One region of the Pararhizobium sp. genome, then DNA from elsewhere that is predicted to be linked to it. Evidence: predicted binding sites of a transcription regulator. Region 1 holds the regulator's gene; each other region holds the start of a gene.
The links. Region 1 encodes PhoB, which activates phosphate uptake and scavenging genes when phosphate is short. Its sites were predicted from a motif close to TGTCATNNANCTGTCAT; they were not measured.
Positions count from the first base shown of each region.

Region 2: the regulator PhoB is predicted to act here: its motif matches at 1,272-1,288, upstream of ppk2 (polyphosphate kinase 2).
Region 3: the regulator PhoB is predicted to act here: its motif matches at 1,283-1,299, upstream of ACQY8Q_RS24005 (LTA synthase family protein).
Region 4: the regulator PhoB is predicted to act here: its motif matches at 1,850-1,866, upstream of ACQY8Q_RS11845 (NAD-glutamate dehydrogenase).

Region 1 covers NZ_CBDIHY010000003.1:1,996,236-1,999,953, reverse strand. Annotated here, with positions in the region: gene ACQY8Q_RS15270 (aspartate aminotransferase family protein) at 1-1, opposite strand, end outside; gene ACQY8Q_RS15265 (GcrA family cell cycle regulator) at 435-968, shown strand; gene ACQY8Q_RS15260 (VOC family protein) at 982-1,359, shown strand; gene phoB (phosphate regulon transcriptional regulator PhoB) at 1,381-2,064, opposite strand; gene phoU (phosphate signaling complex protein PhoU) at 2,172-2,882, opposite strand; gene pstB (phosphate ABC transporter ATP-binding protein PstB) at 2,961-3,718, opposite strand, start outside.
Region 2 covers NZ_CBDIHY010000003.1:367,760-371,477, reverse strand. Annotated here, with positions in the region: gene ppk2 (polyphosphate kinase 2) at 325-1,227, opposite strand; gene ACQY8Q_RS07385 (host attachment protein) at 1,421-1,825, opposite strand; gene ACQY8Q_RS07380 (TetR/AcrR family transcriptional regulator) at 2,080-2,640, opposite strand; gene ACQY8Q_RS07375 (DUF1348 family protein) at 2,646-3,107, opposite strand; gene ACQY8Q_RS07370 (aspartate kinase) at 3,346-3,718, shown strand, end outside.
Region 3 covers NZ_CBDIHY010000003.1:3,746,357-3,750,074, reverse strand. Annotated here, with positions in the region: gene ACQY8Q_RS24005 (LTA synthase family protein) at 1-1,266, opposite strand, end outside; gene ACQY8Q_RS24000 (NAD+ synthase) at 1,539-3,218, shown strand; gene ACQY8Q_RS23995 (TolB family protein) at 3,241-3,718, shown strand, end outside.
Region 4 covers NZ_CBDIHY010000003.1:1,303,227-1,306,944, reverse strand. Annotated here, with positions in the region: gene ACQY8Q_RS11845 (NAD-glutamate dehydrogenase) at 1-1,623, opposite strand, end outside; gene pdxY (pyridoxal kinase PdxY) at 1,908-2,783, shown strand; gene ACQY8Q_RS11835 (carbonic anhydrase) at 2,997-3,638, shown strand.

The sequences.
Region 1 (3,718 bases):
TGGCGCATGTCTCCTCAAACCATCACGGCAATTGTATAATCGGCGTCGTCGACAGGGCTGTGACCAGCCCGTAAAAAATCAAAATGCCGCCTTTCGGCGGCAGAGGCACTATCTTCACTTCGCACTGCGATGTCAACAAAAGCCCATGATTTCCGGCAATTCGCGGCTATACAGCGGAGGCAAATTTTTTAGCCGGATACCCTTGCAAAAATGCCACGCATCGCAAGCAAGTTGGGGAAAACTCAGAAATTGATTCGGTGAGATTCCCCGGACTCTTGTCAGAGAGTCCCCCGGCCTCTACGTTAAGAAATAATTACTAGAGCGCATGCGGCGGACCTAGTCACCAAAAGTGTTATCGCGTTTCAGCCTCGGATCACATCCAGGGCTCGGTGGAGGATTCGACCATCACCAACGCTGGGAATGGAGACAAGACCATGAATTGGACTGACGAGCGGGTCGAAAAACTCAAGAAATTGTGGGCCGAAGGCTTGAGCGCGAGCCAGATCGCTGCACAACTCGGCGGCGTCAGCCGCAACGCTGTCATTGGCAAGGTCCACCGTCTCTGCCTTCCGGGCCGCGCCAAGGCCGGCGGCAGCACCGCAACGGCACGTGCAAAACGCCCAGCACCGTCCGCTGCCCCGCGCGCACCGAACTACACAGCATCGCGCATGACCGCCACCCGCACCGTGACGCGCACCGCCGGTGCAACCGTTATGAAGGAAGAAGTGGAAATCGGCGCGATCGAGGATCAGGAAGCAGCACCGGCCGGCAATAACGTTGTTATTCCGATGTCGCGCCGCCTGGTCCTGACCGAGCTGACCGACCGCACCTGCAAGTGGCCGATCGGCGATCCGATGAAGGAAGAGTTCCACTTCTGCGGCAACGATTCCCCGGATACATCGCCTTACTGCACATTCCACGCCAAGCTTGCGTACCAGCCGTCCGGCGAGCGTCGCCGGGCACGCTGAGGCCGGGCCGGTCGTGCGGTTCGTCAATCCCATCCCGTTCGTGCGGGATATCGGCATCTCGAAGACGTTCTACAGCGAGATACTGGGATTGGCAGTCAGCCGAGACTTCGGCAATTTCGTTATGTTTGAAACGGGATTTGCCATCCATGACGGCAAATCCCTGGAAACGACGGTCTGGGGACAGCCGTCTGTCATTTCCGAGCCCTATGGCCGCCAAAATATCCTGCTCTATTTCGAACATGATCATCTGGATGCGCTTTTCGAGCGCATCGTCGGCAATGTGAACCTCATCCACCCCATCGAGACGCAAGCCTGGGGGCAGCGGGTCTTCCGCTTTTATGATCCGGATGGCCACGCCATCGAGATTGGCGAACCGCTCGGCAACGCCTGACGGTCCTTCCGCATACGGAACTTAGCTTTCCAGCGAATAGCCCGCGCCGCGCACCGTGCGGATCACGTCCAGCATGTTGGAAAAATTCAGCGCCTTGCGCAGGCGGCCGACATGGACGTCCACCGTGCGTTCGTCGACATAGATGTCGTGACCCCAGACACCATCCAAAAGCTGCGAGCGCGAAAAGACGCGGCCGGGCGAGGCCATGAAGAATTCCAGCAGGCGGAACTCGGTCGGTCCGAGACGGACTTCGCGGGTTTTGCGATGGACGCGATGGGTCTCGCGGTCGAGTTCGATATCGCCGCATTTCAGCAGCGTCGATAGCACCTCTGGCTTGGCACGGCGCAGCATCGCCTTGACCCGCGCCATCAATTCCGGCGTCGAGAACGGCTTGACCACGTAATCGTCGGCACCCGTGGCGAGCCCGCGTACCCGCTCGCTCTCTTCGCCGCGTGCCGTCAGCATGATGATCGGCAGACGTTCAGTTTCCGGGCGCTGGCGCAGCCGGCGGCACAGTTCGATGCCGGAAACGCCCGGCAACATCCAATCAAGGATCAGGAGATCGGGAAGGCGTTCCTGCAGGCGCATTTCCGCCTCGTCGCCACGATTGATCGTATCGACTTCGAACCCTTCGGCCTCAAGATTGTATCGAAGGAGGACGCTGAGCGCCTCTTCATCTTCAACAACGGCAATTCTTGGCAACATTCACTTTGGCTCCTTGGCGCCCGGCCGGTTGGCCGAAGGCTTGCCGAGCGGCTCCAGCGGCCGCTCGCGCAACTATTGCGTAGGCATATACTTACCCTATTGCGTGATCAGTTACCGACCGCGCCGACCGTGTTGGCCGTATCGTCCTTCGGACGCTCGCCGACAGGCTGCGCGCCGGTCGCCATGTAGTAGATGGTCTCGGCGATATTGGTGGCGTGGTCGCCAATGCGCTCGATGTTCTTGGCGCAGAACAAAAGATGCGTGCAGGGCGTGATGTTGCGCGGATCTTCCATCATGTAGGTCAGGAGTTCGCGAAACAGCGACGTGTAGATCGCGTCGATCTCGTTGTCGCGCTCGCGGATGCTGTTGGCCTTTTCCGGGGAACGGGATGCATAGACGTCGAGCACTTCCTTGAGCTGAACCAGCGCAAGCTCGGCCAGATGCTCGAGGCCACGGGCCAGCTGACGCGGCAGGCTGGCGGTCGATACGGCGATGACGCGCTTGGCATTGTTCTTGCCAAGGTCACCGACCCGCTCGAGATCGGCCGCAATGCGGATCGATCCCATGATTTCCCGTAGGTCAGCCGCCATCGGCTGGCGCTTGGCGATGGTGACGATCGCCTTTTCGCCGATCTGGCGCTCGGCCTCGTCGAGGATGGCATCGTCGGAGATGACCTTCTGGGCAAGCGCCAGGTCGGAATTGACCAGAGCGCGCACGGATTCGGCCACCATTTGTTCGGCCAGGCCGCCCATCTCGGAGATGCGCCGGGTCAGGTACTTCAGATCTTCGTCGTAGACGGAAGCAATGTGCGTAGACATGATTGTTTTTCCTTGCGATCACAATCCGGGTTGGAAGACCACCACCCTGCCCTTGCGGCAGGGTGGCAAGCTCAATCCTCAGCCGAAGCGGCCCATGATGTAGTCCTGGGTCCGCTGGTCGTCCGGATTGGTGAACATCTTGTCGGTGTCGTTTTCCTCGACAAGATTGCCGAGGTGGAACATGGCGGTGCGCTGCGAAACGCGGGCGGCCTGCTGCATCGAGTGCGTGACGATGACGATCGTGTAGTTCGTGCGCAGTTCGTGGATCAGTTCCTCGACCTTGGCGGTCGCGATCGGATCCAACGCCGAGCACGGCTCATCCATCAGGATGACTTCCGGGCTGACGGCAACGGCGCGGGCAATGCACAGACGCTGCTGCTGACCACCGGAAAGACCGGTGCCGGATTCATGCAGGCGATCCTTCACTTCGTTCCAGAGACCAGCCTTCTGGAGGCTCGACTCGACGATCTGGTCGAGCTCGGCCTTGGTGCGGGCCAAACCATGGATCTTCGGACCGTAGGTGACGTTCTCGTAGATCGACTTCGGGAACGGGTTCGGCTTCTGGAAGACCATGCCGACGCGGGCGCGAAGTTCAACGACGTCGATGCTCGGATCGTAGATGTCACCGTCATCGAGGGTGATCTTGCCGGTGACGCGGCAGCTGTCGATCGTGTCGTTCATGCGGTTGAGTGTCCGCAGGAATGTCGACTTGCCGCAGCCCGACGGGCCGATCAGAGCGGTGACGGTGTTTTCGCGAACGTTGAGGTTTACATCGAAAAGCGCGCGCTTCTCACCGTAGTAAACCGAAACGTCCTTTCCGATCATCTTGAAGGGAA
Region 2 (3,718 bases), 1.6 Mb from region 1:
TTAATGGAAAGCTCACTACCTTTGAGTGCGCCAGCACCCTTGACGGTTACGAGCTGTCCAGTTCGCGAATTGCGAACTGTTACGCTTGACGATGATGTTTTTAGCTGTGCCATGTTGATAACATGAGCCCAAAAGATGCGCAGTTCAAGTCAAGCCTCAACCAAAATAACTGCCAACATCTGTAGAATTTTCGCGTTAATCTTCAGTTCAAGAGCCGAAGGTGGATGAGGGGCGGATTCTCTGGAATTTGCCATCCCACCCTCCCTTCTGCCAGCGATACTAAAATCTCCCCCCGTAAGGGGAGATTGGATCAAGCCGCCTCAATCAATACACTTCCGGCACATACAGTTCCGGCGGCACCGGGTGGCGCTGGTAGTCGTCGTGGCGGACGCGGTCGGGGAGGACGAGGTCGGGTTTGGGGACATCCTCGTAGGGGATCTGGGCGAGCAGATGGGCGATGCAGTTGAGCCGGGCCTTCTTCTTGTCGACGGCCTGGACCACCCACCACGGGGCCTCCTCGATATGGGTTTTCGCCAGCATCTCTTCCTTGGCTTTGGTGTAATCTTCCCAGTGGATGCGGCTTTCCATGTCCATCGGCGACAGCTTCCACTGTTTCAGCGGATCGTGGATGCGCATCTGGAAGCGGAATTCCTGTTCCTCGTTGGTGATCGAGAACCAGTATTTGATCAGGATGATGCCGGAGCGGACCAGCATGCGTTCGAATTCCGGAACGGTGCGGAAGAATTCGTCGAGCTCTTCCGGCGAGCAGAAGCCCATGACGCGCTCGACGCCAGCGCGGTTGTACCAGGAGCGGTCGAACAGCACCATTTCGCCGGCGGTGGGCAGCTGCGAGACGTAGCGCTGGAAATACCACTGGTTTTTTTCGCGCTCGGTCGGGGCGGGCAGAGCAACGACGCGGCAGACGCGCGGATTGAGCCTCTGGGTGACGCGCTTGATGGCGCCGCCCTTGCCGGCACTGTCGCGGCCTTCGAACAGCACGACGACCTTGAGCTTCTTGTACTGGACCCAGTCCTGCAGGCGCACCAGCTCATGCTGTAGCCGGAACAGCTCGCGGAAATAGGTCTTGCGTTCGAGCGTTGGCTCGTCCGGTCCCGACATGCCCTCGGCAACCAGCTCGTCAAGCCGGTCTTCTTCCATCTGCATTTCCAGCTCTTCGTCAAAGCTGTCGGCAATTTCCGCCTTGATGCGGTCGAGTTGGTCGATCATTGGTCACACATCCCTGTTGGTCGTCGGCACAGGAGCAGGTCTTCATGACAGGTCTATGACAGGTGGTGGCGCCGGTTGCGGAAATCGGCGAGATGGCGGAAAGCGGCGTTGTTCCGATCCTTCGCGTCGACGCGAAAGACCCGCCATCGCTGGCGGGCCGTTGAGGTGTCATCAGTGCCGGCCGGACAGAGCCTTAGGCTGCAGCGAGCGCTTTTTCGATGTCCTGGATGGAATGGCCGGTCAGGTCCTTGTCGAGCTCGCCGACGAGAATATCGGACAGGGATTTGTGGTAGCTCTTGCGCATCTCCCCCAAAGTCCGGGGTGCTGCGATGATGACCAGGCTCTTGATCTTGCCGTCGAGCACCTGCTTGTTGAGCATATTCGCGACGCCGTTGCCAAAGCCGTCTTCTTCCTGCTGGCTGTCATCCGGATTGGCGGCGCTGCTGGAATGGCGGCCGCCGGAGGAGATTTTCGAAGCGTCGATATCTTCCGCCGGCATAGCCTTCAACTTCACATTGGCCGCATCGCCCTCGTTTTGAAACAGGCTCAGTTTTTCGCCATCGGCCACGGCAATAATCGTATTCTGGGGAAGGTTCATATCTGGTCTCCATACTGCGCAATGCGTGTTCCACCGGTCGGCGGCAATGCTTTGTTTCAGGGCTACAGGAACCCCGCTGGCCGGGGATCGTTCCATGACACCTCGCCTGCGGACCAAAAGCGCCATCCGCTGTCATTGCACGCCGCCATCAGACACAGGACCGCGCAGGCGCCGATATTGTGAGCCGCCATGATTGTCCGGTGTCAGAGCCTGCCGACTGAATGGGCGAGAATGCGGCGGACGGATAACGTCCTTCAGGCTGTATGAGAAGCGAGCCGGAGACGCATGCGGGTGAGGGATCGTTCAAATACGGTCTCGTCGGCCATGGCGCGTGCCAAAACCAGCGCGCCCTGAATGCCGGAGACGGCGTCTTCTGCAAGCTGCCCGGCGTGATCCGTCGGAACGCCGTGGCGTAACAATGCGGCTTCGAGCGCGTTCGTCCAGCGCTCGAAATAGGACCGGATCGGCCTTGCGAAACGGTCGCGGGTTTCATCCAGCGCAAACGCGCCGATCAAGCAGATGCGTTTACCGGAGCGAAAATAAGCATCCACGGCTTCCCACATCCGGTCAATTGCGGCACCTGGCTCGACTGTTTCAAGCGGCACGAAGATTTCCCGCGCAAACCACGCGTCGACATGGGCGAGAACTTCCGTCGCCATCTGTTCCTTTCCGCCGGGAAAGAAATGATAGAGGCTACCCTTGGATAGCCGGGTGCGCGCGGTGATCGTGCTCATCGATGCGCCTTCATAGCCGCACTCGCGAAACACTTCGGCGACCAGCGCGATGGCGTCGCTTTTTTCGAAAACGGTTCGCATGCCGCTCAGAGGCCGAGATCGGAAAGTCCGGGATGATCGTCCGGGCGCCGGCCGAGCGGCCAGTGGAACTTGCGCTCGCTCTCGGCAATCGGCAGGTCGTTGATCGAGGCGAAGCGGCGTTGCATCAGGCCGTCGGCGGCAAATTCCCAGTTTTCGTTGCCGTAGCTGCGATACCATTGGCCGCTGTCATCATGCCATTCATAGGCGAAGCGCACGGCGATACGGTTTGCTTCGAAAGCCCAGATTTCCTTGATCAGCCGATAATCGAGTTCGCGCTGCCATTTTCGTGTCAGGAACTCGACAATCTGCGGCCGACCGGCGGGAAATTCGGCGCGGTTCCGCCAGCGGCAATCTTCCGTGTAGACCTTGGAGACGCGGACGGGATCGCGGCTGTTCCAGCCATCTTCGGCCATACGCACCTTGGCGACGGCGGTTTCATGTGTGAAAGGCGGTAGCAAAGCGGTCATTGCGGGCTCCTTCTGACTGATAGGTATTCTGTAGACCGATCGTTTTAGAGGTGCAAGTGCGGTGCGAAACTTGCGCTTGCCCTCGTTGATGCGGGGAGCGTGCCGAACTTCCATGATGGATGTCGCAAATGCGGCAGGCGCGGCCATTGCACGTGAGCTGCAATTTCGCTAAGAGACCCGCGACTTCAGACGACAGTGGCGCGGGTTTGCGCGCAGTATTTTCGACCGGTAGAGGCATATGGCACGCATCGTGATGAAATTCGGCGGCACGTCCGTCGCGGATATGGATCGCATCAGGAATGTGGCCCGCCATGTGAAACGGGAAGTCGATGCCGGCCACGAAGTTGCGGTGGTGGTTTCGGCGATGTCCGGCAAGACCAACGAACTGGTTGCCTGGACGCGCGATGCCTCGCCGATGCACGATGCGCGCGAATACGATGCCGTGGTTGCCTCCGGCGAACAGGTGACCTCCGGTCTTCTGGCGCTGGCGCTGCAGAATATCGGCATCAACGCCCGCTCCTGGCAGGGCTGGCAGATCCCGATCAAGACCGACAACGCGCACGGCGCGGCCCGTATTCTGGAAATCGACGGTTCCGAGCTGATCCGCCGCT
Region 3 (3,718 bases), 1.8 Mb from region 1:
CTGGCGGATGATTTCCTTGGTCAGCGATTCGTCCGAGGCAAAGATGCCGCGCTTTTCCATCACCGGCATGTTTTCTTCCGACTTGAACTGATCGAAGCCGAATGCCTTGTAGACGGCGCTGCGGTTCCAGAACCATTTCTGGAACGGGTGTACGGCACGCGCCACATAACCCTCGCCACGGAAGAAGGTGGCCAGCGATGGGATCGGGTTGCGGATATACTGCTGATACGGAATGCTGCCATAGGGCAGGAACGCGTTCGAGAAACCGGTGAGCGCTTCGAACTCGACATTGGCGGTCATGCCGCCGAATTCCGGCGAGAAGACGTTGCCGGACTGCATTTCGCGGATCGTCGGCATCGGGTCGGGCGACAGCTTGACGTTTGGCAGGCGGGTCGGATCCCAGAAGGATTCGCTCATCAGCACGATGACGTCGGGCTTGCCGCGATGGGACGTGCCGGCCGGCACTGGCTGCGTTGCAATCTTGTCGATCGCATCGGACATGTAGCCCGCAGGTGCGGTGACGTTTGCCATCGGCAGGTTCAGCGCAAACGCCATGGTAAAGCCGTTGTGACGGTAGTTTTCGGTCTGGTCCCACATGATCGGGATGACCTGCAGACGATCACGCACCCAGGAAAAATTGTTGTAGTCCATCATGTGGTAGAAGGCGCCGAGCAACGGCAGGGCGACGGCGAACCGCGCCAGACGCTGGCGCCGGGTCATGGCCGGAAAACGGCGCCACGCGAAGCGGACGAGCCAAACCAGAGCGGCCACGGCCAAAACAATACCAAGGACGATACCGACAGCCGTCCAAGGACGGTCGCGGACCAGAACCGGCATCAGCTCCATGATCTGGCGGCCGAACAGGAAGTCTGTCGGGTAAAGCGGGTCGGACAGGAAAATCTGCTTCTGCCGGCTGACGAGTGCCGGGATGAGCGCCAGCGGCGCCAGCAGGATGACGCCGAAATTTTCGCGCGCGAAGGCAGCGTCAAGCGCCAGAAACATCATGAAAAACACGCCGGTCGTCGTCCAAGCTGGACGGGCCGGGTCGAGGAAAAACAACGCCGCCTCCATTGCGGAGTTGCGGGCAATCCATTCGACGCAGAAAATCAGGACAATCGACAGAAGCAGCGAGAGAGAAAGCCGTCCTGCAACCGAAAGCGCCTTGGCATGGCGAGCGCCGAAACCGATTTGCGGGCCATAGGCCCTAGAAGCGGTGGCAGCGATTGCTGCCGATTCAAAAATGGCCAAGGCCGTCTCCGATTTCATAAAACTGTCGTGTGAATGTCATATAGACGTCATCTTGAACGGAGGATGAATAATTCAAGGGGGGTTCTCCACTGACTTTTTAGGCACCTGTTGCCGATCGGACATGGCCTGAACGGTGGGGTTGTGAGCCGCAGCGAGCACGCTATCTTGCGGCGCACGCGGATTTTTTTCTGACTTGGTCGCAAGCACGGGGTATTTTGGTGCGGAATGCGATAAACAGCTCCTCGGATGTTCCGGCATCCGCGATAGCAAGATCAAGCACAGGCCTGTTCATGACCGCGCAAAAGACCATTTCCACGACGTTCCGTATCGCTGTTGCCCAGCTCAATCCGACGGTCGGCGATATCGCCGGCAATCTTGCCAAGGCACGCGAAGCTCGCGCTGATGCAGCACGCAGCGGCGCCGACCTGCTGCTTCTGACCGAATTGTTCATTTCCGGCTATCCGCCGGAGGACCTGGTCCTGAAGCCTGCCTTTTTGAAGGCCTGCCAGAAGGCTATCGATGCGCTTGCCGCAGACACTGCCGACGGTGGTCCGGGTATTGTTGTCGGCTATCCGCGGCAGGGCGAAGCAGGGCGCCATAATTCCGTTGCCGTTCTCGATGGCGGCCAGGTTCTGGTCGTTCGCGACAAGCTCGATCTGCCGAACTACGGCGAATTCGACGAAAAGCGGGTCTTTACCGAAGGCGCGATGCCAGGGCCGGTCAATTTCCGCGGCGTGCGGCTCGGTATCCCGATCTGCGAGGAAATCTGGAACGACATGGGCGTCTGCGAAACGCTGGCCGAAAGCGGCGCCGAGATCCTGCTCGTGCCCAACGGCTCGCCCTATTATCGCGGCAAGATCGACGTGCGCCATCAGGTGGTGCTTCGCCAGGTGATCGAGACCGGCCTGCCGATGGTTTTTGCCAACCAGCTCGGAGGCCAGGACGAACTGGTCTTCGATGGCGCCAGCTTCGCCTTCAATGCCGACAAGCAGCTCGCGTTTCAGATGAGCCAGTTCGAAGAGAGCATTTCTGTCTCCGAATGGCGCAAGAGCGGCGAGGGCTGGGTTTGTCAGCAGGGGATGATGTCGCGGCTGCCGCAGCAGGAGGAGGCCGACTACCGGGCCTGCATGCTGGGCTTCCGCGATTACGTCAACAAGAACGGCTTCAAGAACGTCGTGCTCGGCCTATCCGGCGGTATCGATTCGGCGATCTGTGCTGCCCTCGCCGTCGATGCGCTCGGCGAAGAGCGTGTCCGCACGGTGATGCTGCCCTCTCGCTACACGTCGTCGGATTCTTTCAAGGACGCCGAGGACTGCGCCAAGGCACTCGGTTGCCGCTACGATATCGTTCCGATCGAGGAGCCGGTGCAGGGTTTCCTCAGTGCCCTGTCCGAAATGTTCGAGGGCACAGAATCCGGCATCACCGAAGAAAACCTGCAGAGCCGCGCACGCGGCACCATCCTGATGGCGCTGTCCAACAAGTTCGGCTCGATGGTGGTCACCACCGGCAACAAGTCGGAAATGTCGGTCGGCTATGCGACGCTTTACGGCGACATGAACGGTGGCTTCAACCCGATCAAGGACCTCTACAAGATGCAGGTCTACGGCCTGTCGCGCTGGCGCAACACCACGGTGCCGCCCGGCGCGCTCGGACCGTCGGGCGAAGTGATCCCGAAAAACATCATCGACAAGGCACCTTCGGCCGAGCTTCGCCCGAACCAGACTGACCAGGATTCGCTGCCGCCCTATCCGGTGCTCGACGATATCCTCGAGTGCCTGGTTGAGAAGGAAATGGGTACCGAGGAGATCGTTGCGCGCGGCCATGACGAGGCGACGGTGCACCGGATCGAGCATCTGCTCTACATCGCCGAGTACAAGCGCCGCCAATCGGCACCGGGCGTGAAGATCACCCAGAAGAACTTTGGCCGCGACCGCCGCTACCCGATCACCAACCGGTTCCGCGACCGCTAGACCTATCATTGGAGGCCAAGGCATGCGCAGTTCGGTCGAAATCTACACGATTGCCAGCGGCCAAACCCGTGTGGTTTGGCAGACGGAACAGCTGGTCGAGGCTCCGAACTGGTCGCCCGATGGCCAGTCGCTGGTGATCAACGGCGACGGCCTGCTCTATCGCTTGCCGCTTGCGGGCGGCGAGCCGCGATTGATTGATACGGGCTTTGCACGCACCTGCAACAACGACCATGGCATCTCACCGGATGGCAAGACCATCGTCATCAGCGACAAGACCGAGTATGGCGCATCGACAATCTACACACTGTCTGCTGATGGCGGCCTGCCGAGGCAGGTGACGCTGAACCGGCCGTCCTATTGGCATGGCTGGTCGCCGGATGGGAAGACGCTTGCCTATTGCGGTATTCGCGATCAGGTCTTCGATATCTACACCATTCCCGTCGGCGGTGGCGAAGAGACCCGCCTGACTTTTGGCGAGGGGCGCAATGACGGACCGGACT
Region 4 (3,718 bases), 690 kb from region 1:
GCGCTTCTGGTAGAAGGCGATGCGGATCGGGTCACCCGGCGAGCAGGCTGCGATATCGGCGAGATCGGCATGGGCTTCAGCCGGCGTGAAGGCCGCCTGATAGGCCTCATTGACGGAAATCGACACGCCGTCATGGCGGGCGAGCAGGTTGAACCGGTCGATCCAGCGGGTGACGATATCGCGAACTGCGTCTTCAAGCTTGGCCTGCGCCACACGCGGGGTCTTGCCACCGGAGCGGCCGATGATGAAATGCACGCGGGCAAGACCGCCCTCGGGGAAAGCCGGATAATAGGCAGACACGCGTCCGTCATAGACGGTCTTCAGATAGAGCCCGATCTTCTCGCGCACATCGGAATCGTACTGTTCGCGCGGCACGTAGACGATAACGGATACGAAACGATCGAAATGGTCAATGCGCGGCAGAACCCGGATTCGTGGCCGGTCGGCCAGTTCATTGATCTGCTCGCAGAAGCTGGCCAGAAGGCTAACGTCGATCTGGAACAGATCATCACGCGGATAGGATTCCAGCGTGTTGGTCAGCATCTTGCCGGAATGGCTCTGCGGATCGAAGCCGAAATGATCGACGATCTTTCCGACCTTGAAGCGGAGCAGCGGAATTTCCGCTGCGGGGCGCGTATAGGCGCTGGAGGTGAACAGGCCGACGATGCGCAGTTCGCCGGTGACGTTGCCGGCCTCGTCGAAGCGCTTGACGCCGATGTAATCCATATAGGCGCGGCGGTGCACCACCGATTTGACATTGGCTTTGGTGACGATGAGGAAATCCGGGCCATTGAGGAAGGCGAGGATTTCCGGCGTCGTCAGCACGGCATCCTTGCCCTGGCGCAGCACGCGCACATCAGGATTGGACAGAATGCCCAGCCCACGGCCCTCGCCGCGCTCGACCACGGCATTCTCGCCCTTGCCGGAATAGGTGTACTCGCGCATGCCGAGGAAGGTGAAATTGTTGCCGCGCAGCCAGCGAAGGAAGGCCAGCGCCTCGTCTCGATCGCCCTTCTTGCTGTTCGGCGCGTGGTTTTCCAGTTCGCCCATCGCCTGATCAAGCAGGGACGACATCGCGGTCCAGTCGCCGACCGCCTGGTGAACCTGCGAGAGGACGTTGGCAATCCGCTCCTTCAGGTCTTCGGCTTCGGCTTCGGTGACGCGGCTAATATGAATCTGGATATGGCTGATCCGGGTGGCGGGATCGCTCTTTTCTTCCGGGTCAAAGATCTTAGCCGGCTTTCCGGCCTCGAGAACCAGAATGGGATGCACGGCAAGATGAATGTCACGGTGGGTGCTGGTCACCTCCCCCATGATCGAATCATAGAGAAAGGGCATGTTGCGATCGGTCACGGACAGGATCGAGACGTCGGTCGCATCCGGCGCAATACCATCGACAGTTTCGACGGATATGACCGGACGATCGCTTTCCTTGCGGTTGATGGCCGTCAGCGCATGGGCAGCCGTCAGCGCCAGCATGTCCGGTGTGTAGGCGTCGAGATCGTCGTGGCTTGCCCGGCGAAACAGGATCTCCGGAGCGAGCATTTTCACCCCCAGAGCCTTGCCAGCTTCGCTCACCGCTTCGAAATGACGGTCTTTTTTCGGATTATATTTGGCGCCCACGACAGTACTCCCTGCAATCACCATTTGGCCGAACCTAACAGAAGATTTGTTCATGGCGATTGTTTTTGTGGCTATTTTTCGGTCAGATTGATCCAATTCGGAATGGTTTTATGAAATTTTCGGCAAGTTTTGGCCGATTTTCAAATTCAATCGGTTGTATTTGCATATTCCGGTGTTCTCATGAATGAGCCCGAAATATGCCCTTCTGATCTTTTGGCAGCCGCAGTTGACAGCGGCATGACTGTCGGGCGATCTGGGAACGTCGAAACAGCGGAAAATCAGAAATGTCCGACCCAGCCCCCGGCGCCGTCATCGTCATTTCCAGCCACGTGATTCGCGGATCCGTCGGCAATCGCGCCGCCGTGTTTGCGCTTGAGACGCTGGGTTATCCGGTCTGGGCTTTGCCGACGGTTATTCTGCCCTGGCATCCCGGCCATGGTCCCTCGACGCGGGTGACAATCGGTGCCGAGGATTTCGACCGGTTGATTGACGATCTGATCCGTGCGCCGTGGACCGGCGAAGTGCGGGCTGTGCTCTCCGGCTATCTCGGTGCCGCCCATCAGGCGGAAGGCGTGGCGCGGCTGGTCGAGGCTTTGCGGGTGAAGAATCCGGACCTGTTCTACGCCTGCGACCCGGTGATGGGCGATGTCGGCGGATTGTATGTGCCGGAGGCAACGGCAATCGCGATGCGCGACAGGCTGCTGCCGCTGGCATCGCTTGCCACACCGAACCGGTTCGAGCTGGCCTGGCTCTGCGGTGCCGCGCTCGACACGAACACCGCCATTCTGGAGGCAGCGCTATCGCTCGGGCCGCCGCGCATGCTGGTGACGTCTGCCATCCCGATGATGCAAGGGAGCACCGGCAATCTTTATCTGTCCGGCAATCATGCGCTGCTTGCCGAGCATCGGTTGATCGACAACCCGCCCAACGGCACCGGCGATCTTCTGGCGGCTTTGTTTGTTGCCCGGCTTTTGGAAGGCCTCAACGAGGAGCGCGCCTTGCAACTGGCAACCGCCAGCGTCTTCGAGATCATTGCGCGTACCGGCAAGCGCGGTGCCGATGAACTGACGCTTGAGCGGGATGCCTCCAGTCTCGCGACGCCGATGGCGATGGTTCAGATGCGCCGGTTGATGCATCCCGGTCAGAAACGGCGCTCTTGATACTTTTGGGCCGATCTCCCCCTTGCCAGCCCATGCCTTGAGCGAATAAACCGTTTTCACCCACGCAAACGATACGGAGAATTCACGGATGTTACCGGCAGCGCGGGCTGCCGTCATTTTGCCTGTGTGCGGCGCACAAAGATGGTATGTGCTGCAGAGCCGACATGCGAATGTACATCTCAATTGTCTAAATAATTGGAGTGATCGAGCATCATGCAGCGTTTCCCGGACTATTTGCTGAACGGCTACAACAACTTCATGAGCGGCCGCTTCAACGAGCAGCAGCAACGCTACAAGGCGTTGGCCGAGACAGGCCAGCAGCCGAAAACCATGGTCATTGCCTGTTGTGATAGCCGTTCGGCGCCCGAAACAATCTTCGACAGTGGCCCGGGTGAATTGTTTGTGGTGCGCAACGTCGCCAACATGATGCCCCCTTACGAGCCGGACGGTCAATATCACTCGACATCGGCGGCGCTCGAGTTCGCCGTGCAGGTGTTGAAGGTCAGCGATATCGTCGTGATGGGCCATGGCCGCTGCGGCGGCATCAAGGCAGCGCTCGATATCGATGCCGAACCGCTGTCCCCTGGCGATTTCATCGGCCGCTGGATGAACCTTCTGAAGCCGGCTGCCGAACAGATCCACAACAACGAATTGATGACCGCCGCCGAACGCCAGCGGGCGCTGGAGCGGGTGTCCATCCGCAACTCGATCGCCAACCTGCGGACCTTCCCGTGCGTCAAGATCCTCGAGCAGCGCGGCAAACTGCAGCTGCACGGTTCCTGGTTCGACATTTCGACCGGTGAACTCTGGATCATGGACAACAAGACCGGCGATTTTGCCCGCCCGGGCATGTAATTTGGGCATTAGCGGAATTTATGGGAGAGGTTCCTGCTCTCCTCCGTCATCCCCGGGATAAACCTGAGGACGACGGAGAC